One region of the Cytobacillus pseudoceanisediminis genome, then DNA from elsewhere that is predicted to be linked to it. Evidence: a T-box and tRNA genes for the amino acid it is inferred to sense, from the RefSeq annotation. Region 1 holds a T-box; the other holds one or more tRNA genes.
The links. A T-box is a leader RNA that pairs with one kind of tRNA and senses whether it is charged. The one in region 1 lies ahead of ileS (isoleucine--tRNA ligase), so its partner is inferred to be a tRNA-Ile.
Positions count from the first base shown of each region.

Region 1 (5,027 bases):
GAATTTATCGATCAGGTTCTTAACTGGAAAGACCTTGTAGAAAATACATATGCACCAAAGCTTACTGATTTTCTTGACCCAAGGGAGCAGCAAATCCTTAAAAGCGTCATAGGGCAGCATGCCGGAATCTTATTTGCTTTATTTGGCGGAACTCCAAATGCTGAGAGAAAGAGAGCCCTCATATTTCCGGATTACTATGAAAGCGATGAGGGAGATTTTCAAATTCGGCTGTTTGAACTGGAATACCCAAAAAAGTTTGTCACCATAGAACACCCGCAAGTCCTGGGCAGTCTAATGTCTCTAGGGCTAAAAAGAGGGAAATTCGGTGATATCCTTTTTGAAGACGACAGAATCCAGTTTTTTGCAGCACAAGAAATTGAAGATTACATCAGCCTGCAGCTGCAGTCAATTGGCAGAGCTTCCGTGTCCCTGAAAAAACTGCCCTTTTCAGAGGCAATCCAATCAGCAGAAGTGTGGAAAGAAAGCTCCATCACCTCTTCATCCCTGAGATTGGATACAGTCATCTCAGCCATCTACAATATCTCCAGGCAAAAATCCCAGCTCTATATCCAGCAGGGATTAGTCAAAGTCAATTGGACGCAAATAGAAAACCCCTCATTTGAATGCCAGCAAAGCGACATCATCTCAGTCAGGGGTCAAGGCCGTTCCAAAATCATAGATATAGATGGGAAAACAAAGAAGGACAAATGGAGGATTATTGCTGGGAGGCAGAGATAGCCTATATGCGAAGTATGGAGCGAGACTACTGGGGTCAGCGCACTCAGGAGGCTGCCGGAAGCCCGCCGTCGCTGAGTGCCTGCAGCGGAAGTCAACACTTAAGCAAACAGATAAAATTTTTTATAATCTTGAAGGAATTTGAAACAACCTGTCGAATAAATAATCAAAAGACTACGGAGTCTGCTATAATTAAAATGAACCAGCAGGCTCAAACCAATTTACATAAGATCAACAGACCTGGGAGGTGGCACACATGCCATTAACACCGTTAGATATTCATAACAAGGAATTCAGCAAAGGATTCCGCGGTTATGACGAAGATGAAGTAAACGAATTCCTCGACCAGATCATAAAGGACTACGAAATCCTGATCAGGGAAAAAAGGAGCTTGAAGAAAAGCTCAATGATACAAACGAACGCATAGGCCACTTTACTACAATTGAAGAAACACTTAATAAATCTATTGTGGTTGCACAGGAAGCAGCAGAGGAAGTAAAGCGCAATGCCCATAAAGAAGCGAAGCTAATCATTAAAGAAGCTGAAAAGAATGCTGACAGAATTGTGAACGAATCCCTGTCTAAAGCGAGAAAAATCGCACTGGATATTGAAGATTTAAAGAAACAGTCCAAAGTATTCCGAACACGTTTCAAGATGCTTGTTGAAGCACAGCTGGATATGCTAAACAACGATGATTGGGATCATTTAATGGAATATAAGCTGGATTCCACTGAACTTAAGTCATTAAGAGAAGAAGAAGAATCACTGGCTTGACGAAAGCTGGAAATATCGCATATAATTTTAAAACAAAGTAAAATACGATGTTTATCAACAATGAGAGGGACAGTACAGTCTTTCAAAGCTTATGTACAGAATGGCATTCTTACTCTGTAAGCGAGCCGGGGATGGTGGAAGCCCGGGTATAAGCAAAAGCTGGAAAATCACCCTTGAGTTCCTTGCCGAACGTATAACCATCAGTAGGCCAAGGCGGTTCATTCACGTTAAGAATTCTTTGAGCGGATGAAATACAATCATTTTTCATCTACAAGGGTGGTACCGCGGGAGAATATAACCTTCTCGTCCCTTTTTGGGATGGGAAGGTTTTTTTGTATTTTACTGTGGTTTTTATCAGCTCTCATTGGCTATCATGGTATTTAATGAGTTATAAACAGGAGGCAAAGGAATGGATTACAAAGATAGTTTATTAATGCCAAAAACCGAATTCCCAATGCGCGGCAATCTACCAAAGCGCGAACCAGAAATTCAGGCAAAATGGGAAGAGATGAATATTTATGAGAAGGTCCAGGAACGGACCAAAGGCCGTCCAATGTTTGTTCTGCATGATGGTCCTCCATATGCGAATGGCGACATCCACATCGGCCATGCGCTGAATAAAATCTTAAAGGATTTCATCGTACGCTCTAAGTCAATGACAGGCTATAATGCTCCATATGTTCCTGGCTGGGATACACATGGTTTGCCAATTGAGCAGGCCTTGACAAACAAAGGCGTAAAGCGGAAAGAAATGAGTATTGCTGAGTTCCGCAAGCTTTGTGAAGAGTATGCATACGAGCAGATTGACAGCCAGCGCGGTCAATTTAAGCGCTTAGGCGTCCGCGGTGACTGGGAGAATCCATACATCACTCTAAAGCCTGAGTACGAAGCCCAGCAAATAAAAGTATTTGGGGAAATGGCGAAAAAAGGCTATATCTACAAAGGCAAAAAGCCTGTATATTGGTCACCATCATCTGAATCAGCTCTGGCTGAAGCTGAAATTGAGTATAAAGATAAGCGTTCACCGTCCATCTATGTTGCTTTTAAAGTAAAAGATGGCAAGAACGTATTGGATCAGGACACTCATATTGTCATCTGGACTACTACTCCATGGACTATCCCGGCAAACCTTGGAATTTCAATTCATCCGGACCTTACCTATAGTGTAGTTGAGGCAAACAGCAAAAAGTTTATGGTTGCTGAAGATTTACTGGCTTCAGTGGCTAAAGAATTTGAATGGGAAGACTATAAAGTTGTCCAATCAGTAAAAGGGACCGACCTCGAAAATGTAGTTGCCGAGCATCCCCTTTATGGCCGTGATTCCCTTGTCATGCTGGGTGAGCATGTTACAACTGATGCTGGTACTGGGTGTGTTCACACTGCCCCTGGCCATGGGGAAGACGATTTCCATGTAGGCATGAAATACGGGTTAGACGTATTATGCCCGGTTGATGATAAAGGAAACATGACTAGTGAAGCTCCTGGCTTTGAAGGTTTATTCTATGATGCAGCCAATAAGCCGATTACTGAAAAACTTGAGGAAGCCGGGGCTTTATTAAAACTTACTTTTATTACTCACTCTTATCCGCATGACTGGAGAACGAAAAAACCAGTTATTTTCCGTGCTACTGCCCAATGGTTTGCATCCATTAAAGATTTCCGCAATGAACTTCTGGAAGCTGTTAAGGAAACAAATTGGTATCCTGCATGGGGCGAGACAAGACTATTTAACATGGTCAGGGACCGCGGTGATTGGTGCATCTCCCGACAGCGTGTATGGGGCGTGCCAATTCCTGTCTTTTATGCGGAAAATGGAGAAGAAATTATCACAGATGAAACCATTGAACATGTGTCTAATCTTTTCCGTGAACATGGTTCGAACATCTGGTTCGAGAGAGAAGCGAAAGAACTGCTGCCTGAAGGATTTACACATCCAGGAAGCCCGAATGGCCAGTTTACAAAAGAAACGGATATCATGGACGTGTGGTTTGATTCCGGTTCTTCCCATCAGGCAGTTCTTTTAGAGCGCGACGATTTACAGCGTCCTGCAGATTTATACCTTGAAGGCTCTGATCAATACCGAGGCTGGTTTAACTCTTCACTTTCAACTGCTGTAGCAGTAACAGGCAAAGCTCCTTATAAAGGTGTCCTGAGCCACGGGTTCACACTTGATGGCGAAGGAAGAAAAATGAGTAAATCCATCGGAAACGTAGTTGTTCCGGCAAAAGTCATGAATCAGCTTGGTGCTGACATTCTGCGTTTATGGGTGGCGTCAGTTGATTATCAGGCAGATGTCCGGGTATCTGATGCTATTCTGAAGCAGGTTGCAGAAGTATATAGAAAGATCCGCAATACGTTCCGCTTCTTGCTTGGAAATCTGGATGATTTTAACCCGGCAACAGACTCGGTTTCATTTGAAAACCTGCGTGAAGTTGACCAGTTTATGCTTGTTAAGCTGAATAAACTGATCAAGAATGTTCGCGAGTCTTATGACCGCTATGAATTTGCCAGCATCTACCATGCTGTCAATAATTTCTGTACATTGGATCTAAGTGCATTCTATCTTGATTTTGCAAAAGATGTCCTATACATTGAAGCGAAAGATAATGCAGAACGCCGTGCTATCCAAACTGTTTTATATGAGAGCCTTATTGCTTTGACAAAACTTGTTGCACCTATCCTTTCCCATACTTCAGATGAAGTTTGGAGCTTTATTCCGAATGTGAAGGAAGTAAGTGTACAATTGACGGATATGCCTGAATATCAAGAGCTTCCGAACGCGAAACAGCTGGAAGAAAAGTGGACTGCATTTATGAAGCTTCGCAATGATGTTCTTAAAGCATTGGAGGAAGCGCGTAATGAAAAGGTGATCGGCAAATCTCTGACTGCTAAAGTGACACTTTATGTAAACGATCAAGCAAAGAGCCTGCTGGATTCAATTCAGGAAAATCTTCAGCAAATCTTTATCGTTTCTGGATTTGAGGTTGCAGGCAGCCTGTCAGATGCACCTGAAAATGCCGTGAAATTTGAAAATACTGCAATTGTGGTTTCCAAAGCAGAAGGCGAAACATGTGATCGCTGCTGGACAGTTACTCCAGAAGTCGGCCAGACAGAAGGCTATGACACTCTTTGCCCCCGCTGTGCTGAGGTTGTAAAGAATAATTATAGCCACTTGGCTTAAATACCTGCAGTCCCTCAAATATTTGGGGGACTGTTTTTTTTGATAAATGACGTTCTTTTTTATCCTAAGGCGAATGCGAAATCCATTTTATAAATAATTCCACCTTCACTAAATGTTGTGCCGTTTGCTAAAAGTTTGCCCGTGTCTGAAATCCGTTCCGAGAAGATAATAAAGTAAACATCATAGAACGGAGGAAACGGCATGGATGCAAAGGCAGAAGGGCTATATACAGAACTCCGTAATACAAGACAGGAAATATTGGAAAGACTAATGGAAGGCAATAGTTCCGCTTTGATAAAACCTATTTTATTGGAAGAACTGCATGATATCGAGCAAA
Region 1 is NZ_CP097349.1:2,315,024-2,320,050, reverse strand. Features, by position in the region: gene M5V91_RS12405 (YlmH family RNA-binding protein) at 1-738, shown strand, start outside; partial or broken gene M5V91_RS12400 (DivIVA domain-containing protein) at 992-1,509, shown strand; T-box leader at 1,561-1,823, shown strand; gene ileS (isoleucine--tRNA ligase) at 1,919-4,690, shown strand; gene M5V91_RS12390 (hypothetical protein) at 4,892-5,027, shown strand, end outside.

Region 2 (5,027 bases), 1.8 Mb from region 1:
TTTTCCACTTAACGTATACTTTGGGACCTTAGCTGGTGGTCTGGGCTGTTTCCCTCTTGACTACGGATCTTATCACTCGCAGTCTGACTCCCATGGATAAGTCTTTGGCATTCGGAGTTTGTCTGAATTCGGTAACCCGATGGGGGCCCCTAGTCCAAACAGTGCTCTACCTCCAAGACTCTTACTACATGAGGCTAGCCCTAAAGCTATTTCGGAGAGAACCAGCTATCTCCAAGTTCGATTGGAATTTCTCCGCTACCCACACCTCATCCCCGCACTTTTCAACGTGCGTGGGTTCGGGCCTCCATCCAGTGTTACCTGGACTTCACCCTGGACATGGGTAGATCACCTGGTTTCGGGTCTACGACCACATACTCATTCGCCCTATTCAGACTCGCTTTCGCTGCGGCTCCGTCTCATCAACTTAACCTCGCATGTAATCGTAACTCGCCGGTTCATTCTACAAAAGGCACGCTATCACCCATTAACGGGCTCTAACTACTTGTAGGCACACGGTTTCAGGATCTCTTTCACTCCCCTTCCGGGGTGCTTTTCACCTTTCCCTCACGGTACTGGTTCACTATCGGTCACTAGGGAGTATTTAGCCTTGGGAGATGGTCCTCCCTGCTTCCGACGGGATTTCTCGTGTCCCGCCGTACTCAGGATCCACTCTGGAGGGAACGAAGTTTCAACTACAGGGCTTTTACCTTCTCTGGCCGGCCTTTCCAGACCTGTTCATTTACCTCGTTCCTTTGTAACTCCGTGTAGAGTGTCCTACAACCCCAAGAGGCAAGCCTCTTGGTTTGGGCTAATCCCGTTTCGCTCGCCGCTACTCAGGGAATCGCGTTTGCTTTCTCTTCCTCCGGGTACTTAGATGTTTCAGTTCCCCGGGTCTGCCTTCTATACCCTATGTATTCAGGTAAAGATCCTATCCCATTACGGATAGGGGTTTCCCCATTCGGAAATCTCCGGATCAAAGCTTACTTACAGCTCCCCGAAGCATATCGGTGTTAGTACCGTCCTTCATCGGCTCCTAGTGCCAAGGCATTCACCGTGCGCCCTTTCTAACTTAACCTACTTCGGCCGCTGATCGACTGCGGATCTCTGCGTCAGCTCTCTCGCTCCGCTCCTCACGTACTGAAGTACGCTCCGGTGCTCACTCGGTCGCTTCCTTGATCTCCTTGCCGCTCATCGTCCTCATGGTTTGTGCTCTTACTTATTTTCAAAATAAGAGAAAAAACTAAGATGGCGATTACTCGGTTATTGCTTCTTCATTAACATTATCTAGTTTTCAAGGAACAAAAAATAACGAATGGATTCGTTATGGTTGGTGGAGCCTAGCGGGATCGAACCGCTGACCTCCTGCGTGCAAAGCAGGCGCTCTCCCAGCTGAGCTAAGGCCCCATTATATGAGATGGTGGGCCTAAATGGACTCGAACCATCGACCTCACGCTTATCAGGCGTGCGCTCTAACCAGCTGAGCTATAGGCCCACATAATAGGTAAAGTATTAAAATGTGAGAGGTTGAACTCTCAAAACTGAACGAACAAAACGCGTCACGTTTCATGTAAATATCCTTAGAAAGGAGGTGATCCAGCCGCACCTTCCGATACGGCTACCTTGTTACGACTTCACCCCAATCATCTGTCCCACCTTAGGCGGCTGGCTCCAAAGGTTACCCCACCGACTTCGGGTGTTACAAACTCTCGTGGTGTGACGGGCGGTGTGTACAAGGCCCGGGAACGTATTCACCGCGGCATGCTGATCCGCGATTACTAGCGATTCCGGCTTCATGCAGGCGAGTTGCAGCCTGCAATCCGAACTGAGAATGGTTTTATGGGATTCGCTTAACCTCGCGGTCTCGCAGCCCTTTGTACCATCCATTGTAGCACGTGTGTAGCCCAGGTCATAAGGGGCATGATGATTTGACGTCATCCCCACCTTCCTCCGGTTTGTCACCGGCAGTCACCTTAGAGTGCCCAACTGAATGCTGGCAACTAAGATCAAGGGTTGCGCTCGTTGCGGGACTTAACCCAACATCTCACGACACGAGCTGACGACAACCATGCACCACCTGTCATCCTGTCCCCCGAAGGGGAACGCCCTATCTCTAGGGTTGTCAGGAGATGTCAAGACCTGGTAAGGTTCTTCGCGTTGCTTCGAATTAAACCACATGCTCCACCGCTTGTGCGGGCCCCCGTCAATTCCTTTGAGTTTCAGCCTTGCGGCCGTACTCCCCAGGCGGAGTGCTTAATGCGTTTGCTGCAGCACTAAAGGGCGGAAACCCTCTAACACTTAGCACTCATCGTTTACGGCGTGGACTACCAGGGTATCTAATCCTGTTTGCTCCCCACGCTTTCGCGCCTCAGCGTCAGTTACAGACCAAAGAGTCGCCTTCGCCACTGGTGTTCCTCCACATCTCTACGCATTTCACCGCTACACGTGGAATTCCACTCTTCTCTTCTGCACTCAAGTTCCCCAGTTTCCAATGACCCTCCCCGGTTGAGCCGGGGGCTTTCACATCAGACTTAAGGAACCGCCTGCGCGCGCTTTACGCCCAATAATTCCGGACAACGCTTGCCACCTACGTATTACCGCGGCTGCTGGCACGTAGTTAGCCGTGGCTTTCTGGTTAGGTACCGTCAAGGTACCGGCAGTTACTCCGGTACTTGTTCTTCCCTAACAACAGAGTTTTACGATCCGAAAACCTTCATCACTCACGCGGCGTTGCTCCGTCAGACTTTCGTCCATTGCGGAAGATTCCCTACTGCTGCCTCCCGTAGGAGTCTGGGCCGTGTCTCAGTCCCAGTGTGGCCGATCACCCTCTCAGGTCGGCTACGCATCGTTGCCTTGGTGAGCCGTTACCTCACCAACTAGCTAATGCGCCGCGGGCCCATCTGTAAGTGATAGCCGAAACCATCTTTCAGCTTTCCCTCATGTGAGGAAAAGAATTATCCGGTATTAGCCCCGGTTTCCCGGAGTTATCCCAGTCTTACAGGCAGGTTGCCCACGTGTTACTCACCCGTCCGCCGCTGACTTCAGGGAGCAAGCTCCCATCTGTCCGCTCGACTTGCATGTATTAGGCACGCCGCCAGCGTTCGTCCTGAGCCAGGATCAAACTCTCCATATAAGAGTTGATTAAGCTCATAAGTTGTCTTTTCAAAAAAGACTAAAGAATTAACGTTGACGTTTTTGTTCGTTCAGTTTTCAAAGATCAATCTGCCGCTTGAGGCGACTTAATTAATATATCATTTCTGATAATCAATGTCAACAAGTTTTTTTATCTCATCAAATGATGATGTTCATCTCTTGCTGACTTGAATTAGTATACCAGCTCTTATCTATTAATTGCAAGCACTTTTTAATAGAATCTATATCTTTTTTCAAAAGTAAGGTCTGTTTAATTTGTCTGTTGTATTCAGCATCGAGTCTTAGCAGAGCCAAATAAAAAAGACCGCGGTATGCAGTCATTTTAATACTTCATCAATATATAACTGGCGGTTTTTCTCTAATTGAATTATTTCGCCGGTTTCTACCAGTTTCACAAGCGGTCTCGTAGGTGATTTACCTTCTATAAAAAGTATTTCTGCCGTCTGGCCATCTGAGAGCTTCACCATACTGCCAATGGAAAAGTTCATGATGCCGGAACCCAGAGCTTGAATGGATGGGATGTCATATTTGCCGAAGCTATCCTGAATCAGCATTTCAAGCACTTTAAATGGAGATTGTTTCCGTCTGTAGAGTCTTTGAGAGGTCATGGCATGAAATGCATCCGCTGCGGCAATGATTCTCCCAGCCTGATTGATTTTGCTGCTTTGTTCTCCAAACGGATAGCCGCTGCCATCCAGCCGCTCATGGTGCTGGATAATGCCGATTTTAGTGCTTTCTCTTAATAGTGATATATTCTGAACCATTTTAAAGCTAAGGGTTGAATGCCTTTTTATTTCTTCAAATTCTTCGGAGTTTAATGAAGTGCTTTTATGCAGGATGGATGGGTTTATCTTCGCCATGCCTGCATCTGCCAGGCAGCCTCCCAGGGCAAGCTGGACAATTTCCCCCTTATTCAAACTCAGTTTTTTCCCTATAAAGGCACTGATCATTCCCACGGCAACAGAATGCTGATATAAATAATCTTCATTCGTAGAAAGGTGATGCAGGGAGAAGATTCCGGAGGGGCTTTTCTCCATTTTTTCAATCAGCGGAATCATAATATTTCTTATTTTTGCAATATCCACCGGAAGACCTGATTGCCAGGACACAAATTCTCTTTTGAAGTTTTGAACACCTGTTAAGAATGTATTTAAAAAACCTAATTCATTTGATTCTGTCAGTTCCTCAGCTTCTTCCAAGCTTCCTGCAGAAGCAAAAGGCTTTCCGTTAACCATGGTGGTTTCAACTTCCGCTTCATCAATCAGGAATATTTTCATAATATCCAGCAGTTCCTTCGTCAGCACTGTTTTTTGGCTGATAATAGGGCGATTCGTCAAACTGAAAACATCCTGTGTTAAAATACAGCCCTCTCTTAATTCCTGTATTGGTACTCGCACCATTTCCACACCCCATATGTAATGAGTCTTTTATACTATTTTACATTATTTGGACAAAAAAAGGAACACAAATCTGTGTTCCTTAAAATTTATTCTTCGCTATTATCTCCATTTACTTCTTCTTCAGGAAGTGAATTGGCATCTTCAAGAGGCTTTGTTAATTCTTCTTCATCTTTTTCCTCTTCTTTTTCAACTTTTGCTACAGTGGATACCGCTTCGTCAGCATCTTCATTTATACGGATGAGTCTGACACCTTGCGTGTTTCTTCCCATAGTGGAAATATCGTTCACTGCCATTCGGATTAGTACGCCGCCTGTTGTAATAAGCATAACGTCTTCTTCTCCTGTGACAGCTTTCATGGAAACGAGGCTTCCGTTCTTATCTGTGATGTTGCAGGTCTTGATTCCTTTACCGCCTCTTCCCTGAACACGGTATTCTCCGGCAGGAGTGCGTTTTCCATAACCGTTTTTGGTTACGATC
Region 2 is NZ_CP097349.1:4,138,111-4,143,137, forward strand. Features, by position in the region: rRNA gene M5V91_RS22380 (23S ribosomal RNA) at 1-1,075, opposite strand, end outside; tRNA gene M5V91_RS22385 (tRNA-Ala) at 1,329-1,404, opposite strand; tRNA gene M5V91_RS22390 (tRNA-Ile) at 1,416-1,492, opposite strand; rRNA gene M5V91_RS22395 (16S ribosomal RNA) at 1,582-3,130, opposite strand; gene M5V91_RS22400 (HD-GYP domain-containing protein) at 3,468-4,550, opposite strand; gene gyrA (DNA gyrase subunit A) at 4,637-5,027, opposite strand, start outside.
Region 2: it encodes a tRNA-Ile, which carries the amino acid that the T-box ahead of ileS (isoleucine--tRNA ligase) is inferred to sense. The anticodon was not compared.